One region of the Paraburkholderia dioscoreae genome, then DNA from elsewhere that is predicted to be linked to it. Evidence: riboswitches for the same ligand, from Rfam matches in the RefSeq annotation. Region 1 holds a riboswitch; each other region holds the start of a gene.
What was found. Region 1 has a riboswitch for cobalamin ahead of cobW (cobalamin biosynthesis protein CobW). Riboswitches for the same ligand answer to the same signal wherever they lie in the genome.
Positions count from the first base shown of each region.

Region 2: another riboswitch for cobalamin. It lies ahead of cobG (precorrin-3B synthase); the one in region 1 lies ahead of cobW (cobalamin biosynthesis protein CobW).
Region 3: another riboswitch for cobalamin. It lies ahead of PDMSB3_RS04115 (TonB-dependent receptor domain-containing protein); the one in region 1 lies ahead of cobW (cobalamin biosynthesis protein CobW).

Region 1 is NZ_LR699554.1:1,479,568-1,484,581, reverse strand. It holds gene cobN (cobaltochelatase subunit CobN) at 1-2,776, opposite strand, end outside; gene cobW (cobalamin biosynthesis protein CobW) at 2,783-3,874, opposite strand; cobalamin riboswitch at 4,068-4,348, opposite strand; cobalamin riboswitch at 4,416-4,668, shown strand; gene cobA (uroporphyrinogen-III C-methyltransferase) at 4,905-5,014, shown strand, end outside.
Region 2 is NZ_LR699554.1:1,917,488-1,922,501, reverse strand. It holds gene cobJ (precorrin-3B C(17)-methyltransferase) at 1-379, opposite strand, end outside; gene PDMSB3_RS28820 (precorrin-2 C(20)-methyltransferase) at 376-1,107, opposite strand; gene PDMSB3_RS28815 (precorrin-8X methylmutase) at 1,108-1,734, opposite strand; gene cobG (precorrin-3B synthase) at 1,727-3,208, opposite strand; cobalamin riboswitch at 3,262-3,440, opposite strand; gene PDMSB3_RS28805 (bifunctional cobalt-precorrin-7 (C(5))-methyltransferase/cobalt-precorrin-6B (C(15))-methyltransferase) at 3,525-4,841, shown strand; gene PDMSB3_RS28800 (cobalt-precorrin-5B (C(1))-methyltransferase) at 4,841-5,014, shown strand, end outside.
Region 3 is NZ_LR699553.1:906,053-911,066, forward strand. It holds gene PDMSB3_RS04090 (SIMPL domain-containing protein) at 1-664, opposite strand, end outside; gene PDMSB3_RS04095 (EVE domain-containing protein) at 840-1,298, opposite strand; RNA gene ssrS (6S RNA) at 1,416-1,597, opposite strand; gene PDMSB3_RS04105 (cell division protein ZapA) at 1,732-2,046, opposite strand; gene PDMSB3_RS04110 (ATPase) at 2,043-2,405, opposite strand; cobalamin riboswitch at 2,614-2,871, shown strand; gene PDMSB3_RS04115 (TonB-dependent receptor domain-containing protein) at 2,962-4,836, shown strand; gene PDMSB3_RS04120 (FecCD family ABC transporter permease) at 4,888-5,014, shown strand, end outside.

The sequences.
Region 1 (5,014 bases):
CGATATCGTCTCCGCCCGTGCGCATGGTCGCGGTGCCCCACACGGAGAGGCCGATGGCGCGCGGATAATCGCCCTTCTCCTGCAAATGCCGTTCGATCAGTTGCTGCGCGGATTTCAATCCGAGCGACCAGGCAGCTTGCGTGGGAATGGCGCGCGTGTCGACCGAATAGAAGTTGCGGCCGGTGGGCAGCACATCGGGCCGTCCACGCGAGGGCGAACCGCTCGGCCCAGGCGGCACGAAACGCCCTTCGAGGCCGCGCTTCAGCTGAAGCATTTCCTGCGGGCCGCAAGCATCGAGCCTCGGCAACACGTCGGCACGCAATCGCTCGATTACGCGCTCCGCCTGCGGCAAGCCGTCGACGAACAACGCCGCCGAAGCGTCCGGTTGATCACCGCACACGCCGCGCAACAGCGACGCCGCCAGCAACTCCAGCCGTTCACGCGTATCGCCGCAGTGCCGCCACGGCGCATCGCTCACACGCTGCAATACATCCGGACGCGGGCCGTCCCACACCGCCGACCAATCCACCGACAACGGATCGAACAGATGGTCCATCTGCAGATCGCGCGCCAGCGCATCGATCAAGCCAGCCTTGCCACCCTGCCCGTCGCCAACAGGAAAACGCCCCAGCGCCAGCAACGTATCGCGCCGTTGCACACCGCCAGGCGATTGACCGAACGTATGCAAGCCATCGCGAATCTGCGCTTCCTTCAACTCGCACAGCCATGCATCGACACGCGTGAGCAGCGCATCCTCATCGTTTTGCCCGTTCGGTTCCGCGAGACTCAGTTCCTCATGCAACCGGTGTTCGACAATGGTCGCCAGAATCGTACGCCGCAACAGCTTCGAGCGGCGCGGGTCGACCATCAGCGCTTCATAGTATTCGTCGACCTGACGCTCCAGATCCTGCAGCGGCCCATAACTTTCGGCGCGCGTGAGCGGCGGCATCAGGTGATCGATGATGACCGCCTGCGCGCGGCGTTTCGCCTGGCTGCCCTCGCCCGGATCGTTGACGATGAACGGATACAGATGCGGCATCGGCCCGAGAATGAGATCGGGCCAGCACGCGTCGCTCAACGCGACGCTCTTGCCGGGCAGCCATTCGAGATTGCCGTGCTTGCCGACATGCACGATTGCGTCGATACCGAACTGGTGACGCAACCAGAAATAGAACGCCAGATAGGCATGCGGCGGCACGAGGTCGGCGTCGTGATAGCTGGCGTAATCGCCCTCCTCGCGCGAACGCAACGGTTGAATGCCGACGAACACCTGCCCGCAACGCAAGCCCGCGATCATGAAGCGGCCGCGCCGCAGCGTCGGATCCTGTTCGGGCGTGCCCCAACGCGCGTTCAATGCCTGCCGCGCCTCAGCGGGTAAAGCGTTGAAATGCACGAGATAGTCGTCGAGCGCGAGGCTTTGCAGCGCGGGACGCAGATCACGTACCCCCGGATCGTTGGTCACGCCTTCGGTGAGCTTTTTCAGCAGCGCGTCGCCGTTCGCGGGCAAGTCGGCAAGACGATAGCCTTCGTCGCGCAGCATCGACAGAATGCCGACTACCGAAGCCGGCGTATCGAGTCCCACGCCGTTGCCAATGCGCCCTTCGCTCATCGGATAGTTGGCGAGGATTAGCGCGAGCTTTTTGTCCGCGTTATCCAGTGAACGCAGACGGCACCAGCGCCGGCTCAGTTCGGCAAGAAAACCCACGCGCTCGACGTCCGGCTGATAACGCACCACGTCGACCTGGGTGTGCGGACAACGGTATGCGAGCCCCTTGAAACTGATCGCGCGCGTAATGATGCGGCCGTCCACTTCCGGCAGCGCGATATGCATGGCGATATCGCGCGAATTGAGGCCTTGATTGTCCTTCACCCAATCCTCGCGATTACCGCCGCTCAGGATCACCTGGAACACGGGGGCGTCGCCGGCGAGCGCGAGCGGCTCGGGGTCGTCGATCGCGGACGCGGCGAAGGCGGTCGTATTCAGCACCAGCGCGACATTGTGCTCAGCGCACAGCGATTGCACCACTTCGCGGCTCAGCGCATCTTTGAGCGAGGTGATCGCAATCGGCAGCGGATTCAGACCTTGCGACTCGAGCGCGTCGATCAACGCGTCGAACACGGCCGTATTGGCTGCCTGCAGATGCGCCTTGTAGAACAGGATCGCCGCGACCGGCGCGTTCCGTTGCCAGCGCGCCTGCCAGTCGGCGATAGTCGGTGTGTCGCGGCCGGGATGATAGAGCGTCGCGGCAGGCAACGCGTGCGGCGGCGCAGGCTCGCGCCCCCAGCCGAATGCGCGATGCGCGATACAGCGCAGGAACGCTTCGGCATTCTGCGGGCCGCCTTCGCGCAGATAGCGCCAGAGCTGATGGCACAGATCGGCGCTGGCGGTGCTGCGCGCAAGCAGGTTCGGATCTTCCTGCAGATCGCCGGAGAACATCGCGAGCGTCTGCTGTTTGCGCTCGGCGAGCGCCACCACCTGCTCGATGCCGTAAGGCCAATACGCTTCGCCGCCGAGGTGATCGACCACCACCACACGCGCATGCTGCAAGACGTCTTCGACGTAGAAATCGACCGAGGCCGGTTGCCGCAAATACGTGACGTTCGCGAGCCGCACGCTAGGAAAACCCTCGCCCAGACGCGGAAAAACACTCGCGAGCAGCGACAGCGTGGTATCGGCGGAACTCAGCACCACGATATCGGCGGGCTGCTGATCGATGCGGATCACGCCTTGCGTATCGTCGACAAAACCGCCCGGCGTGGTGCGCAACAGATGCATGAGCGCTTACGCCTGTTGTGTTTCGACGCCCGAAGGCACGCCGAGCGCCGTGTCGAACGCACGCTGCAACGCGGCCTGATCGAGATCCTCGCCAATCAGCACGAAGCGGCTCGGGCCGCTTTCACCGGCCTGCCAGCGTCGATCGAAATAGCTGTCGAAGCGGCGGCCCACGCCCTGAATCACCAGGCGCATCGCCGCGCCCGGCAGCGCCGCGAAACCTTTGACGCGGTAGATCGTGTTCGTTTCGACGAGCCCTTGCAGCGCGGCGATCACCGCCTCGCGCGACGGTGCATTCGCGTGCACGACCACCGAATCGAATTCGTCGTGGTGGTGGTCGGCGTCCTCGGCGGAACCGTGGTGATCGTGGCGCAGGTGGATCGTATCTTCCGAAGCCGCTTCGAGGCCCAGCAACGCGTGCAGATCGAGCTGGCCCATCTGCGCGCGCACGATCTTCACTTGCGGCGGAATTTCTTCCCGGATCGAAAGTTCGACCGCGCTTTGCTGCGCGTCGTCGAGCAAATCCGTTTTGTTCAGAATCACCAGATCGGCGGCGGACAACTGATCCTCGAACAACTCGTGCAACGGCGATTCGTGATCGAGATTCGGATCGGCCTTGCGTTGCGCATCCACGGCAAGCGGATTGTCGGCGAACTGGCCGCTCGCCGCAGCCGGTCCGTCCACCACGGTGACCACGGCGTCCACGGTAAAACTGTTCTTGATCTGCGGCCAGTTGAACGCCTGCACCAGCGGCTTCGGCAACGCGAGACCCGACGTTTCGATCAGCACGTGATCGATCTGATCGCGGCGCTCGACCAGTTTCTCCATCACCGGAAAAAACTCTTCCTGCACGGTGCAGCACAAACACCCGTTTGCCAGTTCATACAACTGGCCTTCGGTTTCGACGCCGTTTTCATCGCAACCGATTCCGCAACCCTTGAGAATTTCCCCGTCGATGCCCAGCTCGCCGAACTCGTTGACGATCACCGCAATGCGCTTGCCGCCCGCATGCTGAAGAATATGCCGCAGCAGCGTGGTCTTGCCGCTGCCGAGAAAGCCTGTGACGATGGTGACGGGGATCTTGCGCATTTGAGTTTGCATCGTGAGGTCCATCCGTAGGAGTTGCACGTGCACGCCGGGCGTTTGTGTGTCTGTCCGCATGAGCCGGGTAAACGGCGCGTAAGTCCAGCGAGCCAGGACGACAACACAACACGGGGACGAACGACGGGTTGCCGCGACAACAAAAACAGAAAGCGGAAGTGAGGTCATGAACGCGCTACCGCATCCCCGCGGTGTTCGTCCTTCGTATCTGGCCGGTATCCGGGCTGGCGAAAGCGCCGCTTCCCCTTCCCGGGCGAGTGATTTCTCGCCCAGTGGTGATATGTCTACGCGGCCTTGCGCGTGGACATCGAAGCCGGCTCCGCGGCGCTAAAGAACTGACCTTAGCACCACATTTCGCTTACCGTTGCGGGGGCAGCACAGGTTGACCCGTTCCATGACAGGCGGGCACCCTGTTTCCCGTTTAACTGCATGCGCACGAGCGCGCATGCGAGCACCAAAGTGCGTGCGAGTGTAGGCCCGCAGCCCGCGGCAGTCAAGAAAACGCCGGCCGCAAGCGCTTATCGGACGGGACGCCATGTGCTATCGTATGCGCGCGTTTGGTGCCCGCACATGCATTCGCGTGTGCAGTTAAACGGGAAACAGGCCGCGCTTCATGCGCTCAACCTGTGCTGTCCCCGCAACGGTAAGCGACCTGCGGCGCAATGTTGAGTTGTCTTGCGCCGCGCATGCGTTTTTTTCGATGCCACTGTCCTGCACATTCCAGCGAATGCGGACGGGAAGGCAAAGCGCATGAGGCCGCCAGCCCGGATACCGGCCAGACGCGGAGGCGGCGAACCTCAGGGCAACATCGCGCCGCCGGCCGCCGGAATCCGCGAGGGACGGATGTGAAGGCGCTGAAGCACGACGTGGTGCGTCCGTATGCGGGTTCCCGGAGGAACCGTTGCGAGCCGCGCATTGCGCCGTGCCTGAATCCGTAGCAGTGCATGCCCCAAAAGTCCGCTCTCCGGTGCTCGTTCGCGCCTGCCCCTGATCCGCTCGTCACTACATGGCGCCCGCCATGCACGTCGCGATGACCCGCGCCTGGCTGATCGGCGCCGGTCCCGGCGACGTCGAACTCATGACGCTCAAGGCCACCCGTGCATTGGCACAAGCCGATGTAGTGCTGGTCGACGATCTGGT
Region 2 (5,014 bases), 440 kb from region 1:
CGCCGCTCGTCGTGATGGCGGGCGGCACGGCCAGCATTGCGGCAATCTCTCGCGCCATCACGTTGACACCGGCAAGACCGCCGAGCAGCGGCACGACTGCGCTGCCGTCTTCGGCGACGGCCAGCACCGGCGGCTCGACGCCCTTGTTCGACAACGACGGCGCGACACAGCGAATCACGATGCCCGTCGCGCACAACGCGACGATCGGCGTGCCGCGCGCATACAGCTCCCGCAAATGCGCGCCGAGTTCGCGGTACGGCGCATCGGCCTCAACGCGTCCCTGCAACGCATGCACCTGGCTATCCGCATACAGCGCCTGAATGCGACGCGCCGTCGCCAACGCGCCCGCGCCAAGAATTACGATCGCGGGCGCGGTCATCCTTGCCATTTTTGCCCCGGCACGACAAGCAACGAAAAATACGGCGACGCCATCGGATCCACATCAGCGAGCGGCACGATGCGCTGATTGCCCATCGTCGCGCGTTCGACATAGAGCGCGCGGTCCGCGAGGCCGAGCTCGCCCAGCACGCGCCGCACCTTGTCGAAGTTGCGGCCGAGCTTCATCACGACGGCGGCGTCGGCATCGGCCAGGCGCCGGCGCAATTCGTCTTCGGGCAGGACGCCCGAGAGCACCGACAAACTCTGATTGCGATACACGAGCGGCGAACCGAGCACCGCGGCGCCGCCGAGCATCGCGCACACGCCGGGCACGACTTCGCTCTCGTAGCGCGCCGCAAGCCGGTCGTGCAGATACATGTACGAACCGTAGAAGAACGGATCGCCTTCGCAGATCACGGCGACGTCGCGGCCCGCGTCGAGGTGAGCGGCGACGACTTCCGCCGCAGTGTCGTAGAAATCGGCGATGATCGCTTCGTATGAAAGCGGCGGTTCGAGCGCTTCAGTGGTGACGGGATAGACGAGCGGCAGATGCTGCTGCGCGTCGTGCAAATGCGCCTCGATAATGCTGAACGCGTTGCCTTTCTTGCCCTTCGCGACGAAGTACGCGACGACCGCTGCCGACTTCAGCAAACGCAGCGCTTTCAGCGTGATGAGTTCCGGATCGCCGGGGCCGACGCCGAGTCCGAACAAACGTCCTTGCGCCGTCATTTATTCGACCTCCGTTGCGAGCGCGTTCACGGCGGCCGCCGCCATCGCGCTGCCGCCGCGCCGGCCATGTACCACCACGTAGGGCACGCCGCGGCTATCTTCGGCAAGCATGGCTTTCGATTCGGCGGCGCCGACAAAGCCCACGGGAAAGCCGAGTATCAACGCCGGCTTGGGCGCACCGGCGTCCAGCATATCGAGGAGATGAAACAGTGCGGTCGGCGCATTGCCGATCACGACGACGCTGCCCGCCAGATGCGGCCGCCACAATTCGAGCGCGGCCGCGGAGCGCGTATTGCCGAGTTCGCGCGCGAGCGACGGCACGTCCCGATGCGCGAGCGTGCAGATGACTTCGTTGTTCGCCGGCAGCCGGGCACGCGTGATGCCCTGCGCGACCATGCCGGCATCGCATAGGATCGGCGCACCTTGCGCGAGCGCCGAGCGGCCGGCCGCGCCCGCGCCTTCGGAGAACCGCAGAGCGTCGATCACATCGACCATGCCGCACGCGTGGATCACGCGCACCGCGAGTTTTTCGAGGTCGGGGGGAATGCGCGACAGGTCGGCTTCCGCGCGGATCGTCGCGAAAGATTGGCGATAGATCTCCTGACCGTCGCGAATGTAATCAAGCATTGGTGTTACTCCGGGCCAGGCGGTCGAGCATGTCGGCAGCCTGGTCGATCGTCAGTTGGCGCGCGACGCATTGGCCGAAACCGGGCCGGCCGTCGTGTCGATCGCGTCGATAAAGGTCGTAAAGGCCGGGCGCCGCGGCCAGCAGCGTGTACGGCGCGCAATGCGCGGCGGCGCACGAGCGCGCGCAGCCGCTCAGATGCACGTCGACGCCGGCCGGCAGGCGTCGGGCGAGGCGCAGCGCGTCGGTCTTGGTGTCGGCGAGGCTTTTCGCGCAGCCGCTCGATCCCGCGCACGCGATCAGACGGGTGATGGCTTGCGCGGAATCGCAGGCGAGATCGAGCGCGTTCAGGCTGGACAGCACAGGCGGGACGGCGTGCGTTGCGATATCGGGCAGCAGCACGCTTTGCCACGGTGTGACGCGCAGCGTGCCGTCGCCGTGCTGCTGCGAAAGCGCGGCGAGGGCGTGCAGGGTGTCGGCGTCGAGGCGGCCTGAAGCGGGTTGGCCGCCTACGTGCCAGGTTCCCGGTTGACGTTGAGCGTGAGCGCCGAGGCGCAGGCCGGCGTCGGCTGGCGTGCTGCGATGCCAGTTGGCTGGCGACACGTTTCGCGTCAGCGGGAAATCGACATACTGTTGAGCGTGATGCAATAGGGTGTCGGCGGAATGCAGGGTTAGCAGATGACGCATGCGTGTGGCGTCCGCTGCGGCGAGGTCGAGGAACGTGAGCAGCAGTGCGCGTACCAGAGCCGGAGCTTGCGAGGGGAGTATCGCGGCTAACGGGCCTGTGCCGTTTGCGTGGGACTCTGCCGTCGTGATGCACTCGCTTTGCGTTGGCGAGCCGGCAAACGCAGCCGCACTCGCACTCGCAGGCGGACAACCTGCCAGGCCGAATACGAAGCGCACGCCGTCCGCTTCTCGCGACGCCGCCAGCCAGAGATCGTGCGGATGATCTACTCTCGCGAGCCGTTCGCCACCGTCCAGCAGCAGTGCGAATTTCGGCGATAGCGCCGCGAAACGCGCTTCGCTTTGCAGCATCGCGAGTAGAGCGGCGCACAGCGGGCGGGTGTCGAGCAGGGCGGATGGATCGCGTCCGGCGGCGGGGCTGATCATCACGTTGCGCACGTCGTCGGCTGCGATCGACGTCGGCCCGAGACCGGCACCGACGAGCGCCGCGATCAACGCCGCTTCCTCGCCACGCTTCACCCCGCGCACCTGCACATTCGCACGATTGGTCAGCTCGATCACCCCGGCCGCATGCCGTGCGCTGGCCTCGGCGATTGCCCGCGCCTGCGCCGTGCTCAACTCACCGCCGGGCAGTTTGATGCGGCAAATCCCGCCGTCGCGCGCGGCGACGATGCGCAGCAGCCCCGGACACGCCGAAGGCCGCGGCGTTGGGGCCGCGTCGGACAAAACGGTGGAGGGCGTTGCTTGATTCAAGACGGACACCGGTTTAGCGTCGCGCGACGGCCCGAGCATGCCGTGAGGCGGGCATGGCTGCGGCATCGGTACACCCCGCCCGATGTAGGCTGGCACGAACAGTCTCGCCGGCAGGTCTCCTGGCTGGCAGGTCATGGTCCGCTGCGGCCTTCCCGGTCGAACCAGTGGCGTGAAGCGCAGGCGGACTCGCTGCATACAGTTGCGGGGGCAGCCACAGTGGCACTGTGTTCCCTCTTCGGCCCCGAAGGGCACCGGCGGCTGTATTATGCCTTTTTTCGAACAGCACAACGAGGCTGGGCGCTTTGATCGGCGCGGCACAGCGCATTATTTGAAGACACAGAATGAGGATGGATGCATGCCGGCCTGGCTGACGGTGGTGGGCATTGGCGACGACGGCTTCGCCGGCTTGGGGCGGCGCGCGCGGCGTGCTTTGCTGGAAGCATCGGTGGTGTACGGTGGCGAACGCCATCTGGCGATGTTGCCCGCGCGGCTCGCCGCGCGCCGTGCCGCGTGGCCGCGTCCGTTCGATCTTGCGCCTTTGCTGGCCGAGCGCAACGGCGCGGTGTGCGTGCTGGCGAGCGGCGACCCGATGCTGTTCGGCGTGGGCGCGACGCTCGCGCGGCAATTGCCGGCGGGAGAGTTGCGGGTGCTGCCCGCGCCGTCGTCGTTGTCGCTGGCGGCCGCGCGCCTCGGCTGGCCGTTGCAGGACGTCGCGACGGTGTCGCTGGTGGGCCGCCCGTTGCCCACGCTGAACGCGCATCTGCACGACGGCGCGCGCGTGTTCGTGTTGAGCGCGGACGGGCACACGCCCGCGGCGCTCGCGGAATTGCTGAACGCACGCGGATTCGGAGCGACCCGCATGAGCGTGCTGGAACATCTGGGCGGCGAGTTGGAGCGGCGCATCGACGGCCGCGCGGATCAGTGGTCGGCGGGTGAGGTGGCCGCGCTGAATCTGGTCGCCCTCGATTGCCGCGCCACCGAAGGCGCGCCACGTTTGCCGCTGACCTGCGGTTTGCCCGACGACGCCTTTCGCCACGACGGCCAACTGACCAAACGCGATGTGCGCGCGATCACGCTTGCGCGCCTCGCGCCGGCGCCCGGCGAACTGCTGTGGGACGTGGGCGCGGGCAGCGGCTCGATCGGCATCGAGTGGATGCGCGCGCATCCGACTTGCCGCGCGATCGCTATTGAAGGACACGCCGAGCGTCAGCGTTTCATCGAACACAATCGCGATGCGTTGGGTGTGCCGGGTCTGCAACTGGTCGCGGGCCGCGCGCCGGCTGCGCTGCAGGGGTTGCCGGTGCCGGATGCGGTGTTCATCGGCGGCGGCGCGACGGTGCCGGGCGTGCTGGAGGTGTGCTGGGCAAGTCTGCGCGAGGGCGGGCGACTGGTTGCCAACGCGGTCACGCTGCAAGGCGAAGCGGCGCTGGCCGCATGGCGCGAGCGGCACGGCGGTACGTTGACGCGGATCGCGCTCGCCGATGCACAACCGCTCGGCGGTTTCGACACGTGGCGGCAGGCGTTGCCGATCACGCTGCTGGATGTGACGAAGCCGGCCGAAGACTCGGCCGCGCATGTTGCTGGAGCCCTTGACGGCACGAACGGCACGAGTGTCACGGCTGCCGCGCGTGTCACGAACCCCGCCGTTGCCGACTCACCGCACGAACCCTGATGCGCGAAGAAACGCCCGAACAACCCGCGCCGCTGCGTAGCGGCTACACGACCGGCAGTTGCGCCACCGCGACGTCGTTGGCGGCGGCGCGTCTGTTGCTCACGGGGGTGGCCAGCGAAGTCGCGGAGATCGTGTTGCCCAAGGGCCAGCATGTGCCGATGCGCCTGGTCTTC
Region 3 (5,014 bases), on a different replicon from region 1:
CCGAAGCCTTCGCGTCGGCGCCCATGGCGCGCGCGCTCATCATCATCATCATGGGACGCGGCATCACGCCGTTGTGGCCGACGTTGACCTCGCGAATCGAATAGCCGCTGTAGCCGAACGCCTGCGCGGACGATGCGGCCTGCTCGCGGAACGACCTGATCGCTTCGCCGGTGAGCTTTTGCTCGGCAGCGCGTTGCGCTTCAGGCGAGAGCGAGAATTGCACGTTGCCGACCTGCATGATCGACGCCATTTGACCCGCCAGCTTCGACGCCGCGGCGAAGTCGTGCGATTCGAGCACGATCTCCGTGCGGCCGCGCCACGCGGAAATGCGCCCGTCACGGTCCGTTGACGGATAGATCGAGAACGAGCCCGTGCGGGCCGTCACGCCGCTCACACCCTTGGCTTTTTGCAGCGCCGAATCGGCGCGCTGATTCAGCGTTGACGTGAGCGCCGACGGATCGCTCGCTTCCTGCTCGTAGAACAGCGTGATTTCGACGACGTCTTGCGGGACTTCCGCGCTGGCCTGCGCGTTCAGCGACAGCACGCCCGCCGGCTGATATTGCGCGACGGCTTGCGCGCGGGCCATGGCCGGCGTCAGGGCGAGCGCGGCGGGCGCGGCGCATACGAAAGCGAGAGCGAGTGCACGTGCGGTGTTTTTCGTCATTGTTGGACTCCTTGCTTGAACAGGGTTTGTGCACGATTGAAGCGAGCGCCGCGCAATGGCACGGCGTTTGCGAGTCCGTTAGGCGGTTGTAACCTGAGCTTGGTTCCCGGGTTTGACGTTACTTTAATGTTTGCGTCCGCGTGAATACGCACGGCGCATGATCACCCACGCAACGTCAGGCGAGCCGTTTGGTGATGAAGCGCCATTCGGCTTCGGTCACCGGCGTGATCGACAGGCGGTTGCCTTTGGCGAGCACGCGCATGTCCTTGAGTTCGTCATGCTCGCGCAGCGCGGCGAGCGGAATCAGCGGGATCTTCTTCTTGAACACCACATCGACGAGCACCCAGCGCGGCGTTTCCTGCGACGACTTCGCGTCGTAGTAGGGACTCTTCTTGTCGAACTGCGTGGGGTCCGGATACGCGGTGGACGATACCTCCGCAATGCCCGCAATGCCGGGCTCGGGACAGCTCGAGTGATAGAACAGCACGCCGTCGCCGACCTGCATCATGTCGCGCATGAAATTGCGCGCCTGATAGTTGCGCACGCCGGTCCACGGCAACGTGCGATGCGGTGCGTTGGCGAGATGGTCGATGCTTGCTTCGTCCGGTTCGGACTTCATTAGCCAGTAGCGCATGAATCGAATTGAACGTAATTGAACGTTAAGGGTTTGAAGACGCGGAAGAAATCGGCGTACAAAAAACAGCGCACAAAGAAAAACGGCACCGAACCGAAGTCCGATGCCGTTCTAAATAAGGTCCCCGCCTTAGCCGCTAGGCCGGCATCCTGAACCGGGGGTTCAGAATTGGTCGCAGTTAGCAACACTTCGGGTACATCAGACAGAGTGACGCGCACACCCGTGCTACAAATTTCCGCAACCGTGCACATGGCATTGGTTCAAGGAATATATGACCTTGGCGAACCAGGCAGGGAAGCTAAACCGATGAAGCTAAATCACGAAAACTACCGATTGAACTCAAACGTTTGCAGAATCTTGCACGCCTTGTGCTCACGCACTCCGTTTGAATCCGCCGCCGATCTCAGGACCGGCCGCACTATAACACTGCTATTTACTGCATGCTGTACTGCTGAATCACAGTACCCAACTGTTCGTTCATTTGATGCATTGTACGCCGGATTTCCTCAGCAGGAAATGCTTCTCCGTGTCTCACGCTCGATTGCAGCTTAAGCAGTTCCGATGCCAGCGACAGCGCGGCCATGACAGCAATGCGATCCGTACCGCGCACGTTGCTGCTATTGCGGATCTTCGACATTTCGGCGTCGACGCGTGCAACCGCTTCAAGCAGCGCGCCTTCCGTTTCCGGCGAGCAGGCGAGGCGATAGGGCACGCCGAGAATCGATACTTCGATCTGCTTGGTGGTCATGCATTTTCTCCGTGGCGGGTCGCGTCGCTCTCGGCACCGGCTGCGACTTCATGCTGAGCGGGTTCGAGCAGATCGAGCTGGTTGTCCGGCTCGCTGTGCGCGCGGGCACGCGGCAACTTTTCGAGGATCGCATTCAGGCGCACCTGGGCGTCGTCGATCTTCGCCGACAGCGCGTCGCGTTCCGCCTGCAGCGCATTGCGTTCCTCGCGCAGCATTGCAAGTTCCGTGCGTGTAGCTTCGACGTCAGCACGCGATTGGGCGAGCTGCTCTTCGAGCGCGACTCGCGCTTCATTGTGGCGCTGGCTGATCGCGATCAGCTTGCCGATATTCTGTGAAAGTGTTTCGAGTTCGGTGAGCATGTGCTGCGTCCTCTAAAGACATCGCATTTTAGCGCGGAATGTCGCAGGTTCCGACAATTGTCTCGTTTCGAGACGTAACAACATCGCTTTGTGCAGGCTTTTTATCGACCATACGATGAAAAAGTACTCGTGCGTCGGACAATAACCTGCACTTGTCAGAACAGCGCGCCCGCGTGCCCTCGTTCTTGACGGACCCCGAGGCCGCTCCTACACTGGCCGCACTCTTGGTGCCCGCATGCGCTTTTCGACGGCGCACGCAGTTAAACGGGAAGCAGGGCGCGCCATTCGCCAGAACGCGCCAACCTGCGCTGCCCCCGCAACGGTAAGCGACCGCATTCGTCATGCAAGTCGATCCTGATCGCGCGTTGGAAGTTCAACTCGCGAGTGTGCCACTGCGCGTCACGCGTGGGAAGGCGGGATCGAGATGTCGCCAGCCCGGATACCGGCCAGAGGGAGAGGCACGTCACGCGCGAAAATGTTAAATACGCTGGCGCCTCGTTACGCATCGGCCTGCGGGGAAGCGGGCCGCGCACGCTACCCACAGGATCCTCGTCCCATGCTGTCTCCCATCGCTCGTGCGGTGTTGCTTGCCTTCGCGAGCCTGCCGATCGTTGTGCATGCGCAAGCTGCTTCTTCGTCCTCTTCTTCATCTGCTGCGGATTCATCGGCCACGGTGTTGTCCCCGGTGGTCGTTACGGCGGAGCGCGGGCCGCAAGCGCTGGCCGACACGATCCCGCAGACCGCATTGTTCGACCAGCAGGATATCGCCGACACCACCGCGACCGATTTGCCGGGCCTCCTGCAACTCGCGCCCGGCGCGCAAATCTCGCGTACAGGTGGCCCCGGTTCGACGACGAGCCTCTTCCTGCGCGGCGCGTCGTCGACGCAATCGCTGCTGCTGATCGACGGCGTGCGCGTCGATTCAGTGGGCCTGGGTTCGGCGCAACTCGCACAGATTCCGCTCGACCAGATCGATCACGTCGAGGTGGTGAACGGCAACGTGTCGGCGTTGTACGGGTCCGGTGCGATCGGCGGCGTGGTCCAGGTGTTCACGAAAGAAGGCGGCGACCATCCGCCGCGTTTCAATTTTTCGCTGGGCTACGGCAGCTATCACACGCAGACGCAGCAGGCGGGCGTGAACGGCGCATTGGATAAAGACGGCAATACGACCTTCAGCATTTCGCTCGCGAGGTCGAAGGACGACGGCTTCTCGTCGCTCAATCCGCGTGAGGCGCCCGCCGCCAATCCGAATGCGAACGGCTATCTGAACGAAAGCATCTCGGCTTCGCTGCGCCACAAGTTCAACGACAGATGGGATGCCGGCGCGAGCTACTTCCAGTCGAACGGCAACAACAGCTACGACAACGCGTACGGCGTGCCGACCGATCTGAACAACCTGTATAGCAAAGTGCGCCAGGTCTCGGTGTTCGCCAACGGCAAGCTCACCGACTGGTGGACGACGCACTTCATCGTCTCCGAAGGCGACGACCGCAGCGTGTCGAACACCAACGGTGTCTATAACGGCCGCTTCGATACCGACAATCGCCAGTACACATGGCAGAACGATTTCGCGCTGGCCGCGCAGCAGAAGTTGCAGGTCGGCTACGAGCATCTCGATCAGAGCCTCGACTCGGATACGTTCGCGGCGCCCGACCGGCATGTGGATTCGGGCTTCGTCGGCTATACGGGGCGCTTTGGGCGCAGCCAGATTCAGGCCAACGTGCGGCGCGACCAGTATTCCGATTTCGGCGGAGCGAACAGTTACTATCTCGGCTACGGCTTCGACATCACCGGCCATTGGAAGGTGAGCGCAAGCTACTCGGATTCGTTTCGCGCGCCGAGCTTCGACGATCTGTACTATCCGCTCAGCGGCAATCCGTCGATCCAGCCGGAGCGCAGCCATTCGATCGAAGCCGCGCTGCAGTACGCATCGAATGCGCTCGGCGTGATGCGTCTCACCGCATTCCAGACGCGCTATTCGAATCTGATCGACTACGAGCAGGTGACGCCCGGTATTTATCTAGCCGAGAATGTCGGCCATGCGAAGGTGCAGGGACTCGAGGGATCGTGGAGCGGGCATGTCGGCAAGACGGACGTGCGCGCCTCGGTGACGCTGCAAAACCCCGTCGATCTCGACAACGACGTCGACCTCGTGCGGCGCGCGCGGCGTTTCGGCTCGCTGACGGTGAACCGCAGTATCGCCGGGTGGCGCGTGGGCGGCGAGTGGATCGTGAGCGGCGCGCGCGACGACAGCAGCGGCAAGCTGGGCGGCTATGGCGTGGTGAATCTGTCGGCGCGCTACAACATCACGAGAGCCTGGTACGTGGCCGCCCAAATCCAGAATCTGTTGAACAAGGACTATGAAACGGCCTACTCGTATAACTCGCCGCGGCGCGGTGCGTATCTCACGGTTGGTTGGCAGCAGCAGTGACGGACCCGCGTCGTTGAGTTCGCGCGGATGAGCCTACCTACGAGCCGATCCATGAGCCGACAAGCGAGCCGCCACTCCGGTGCGATACCTGCAGCGCTGCGCGTGATGAGCGCGAAGCGCGCGGCCGCGATCTGGCTCGCGCTCGGTGTGATCGCGCTGGCGGTGCTGATGGCGTCGC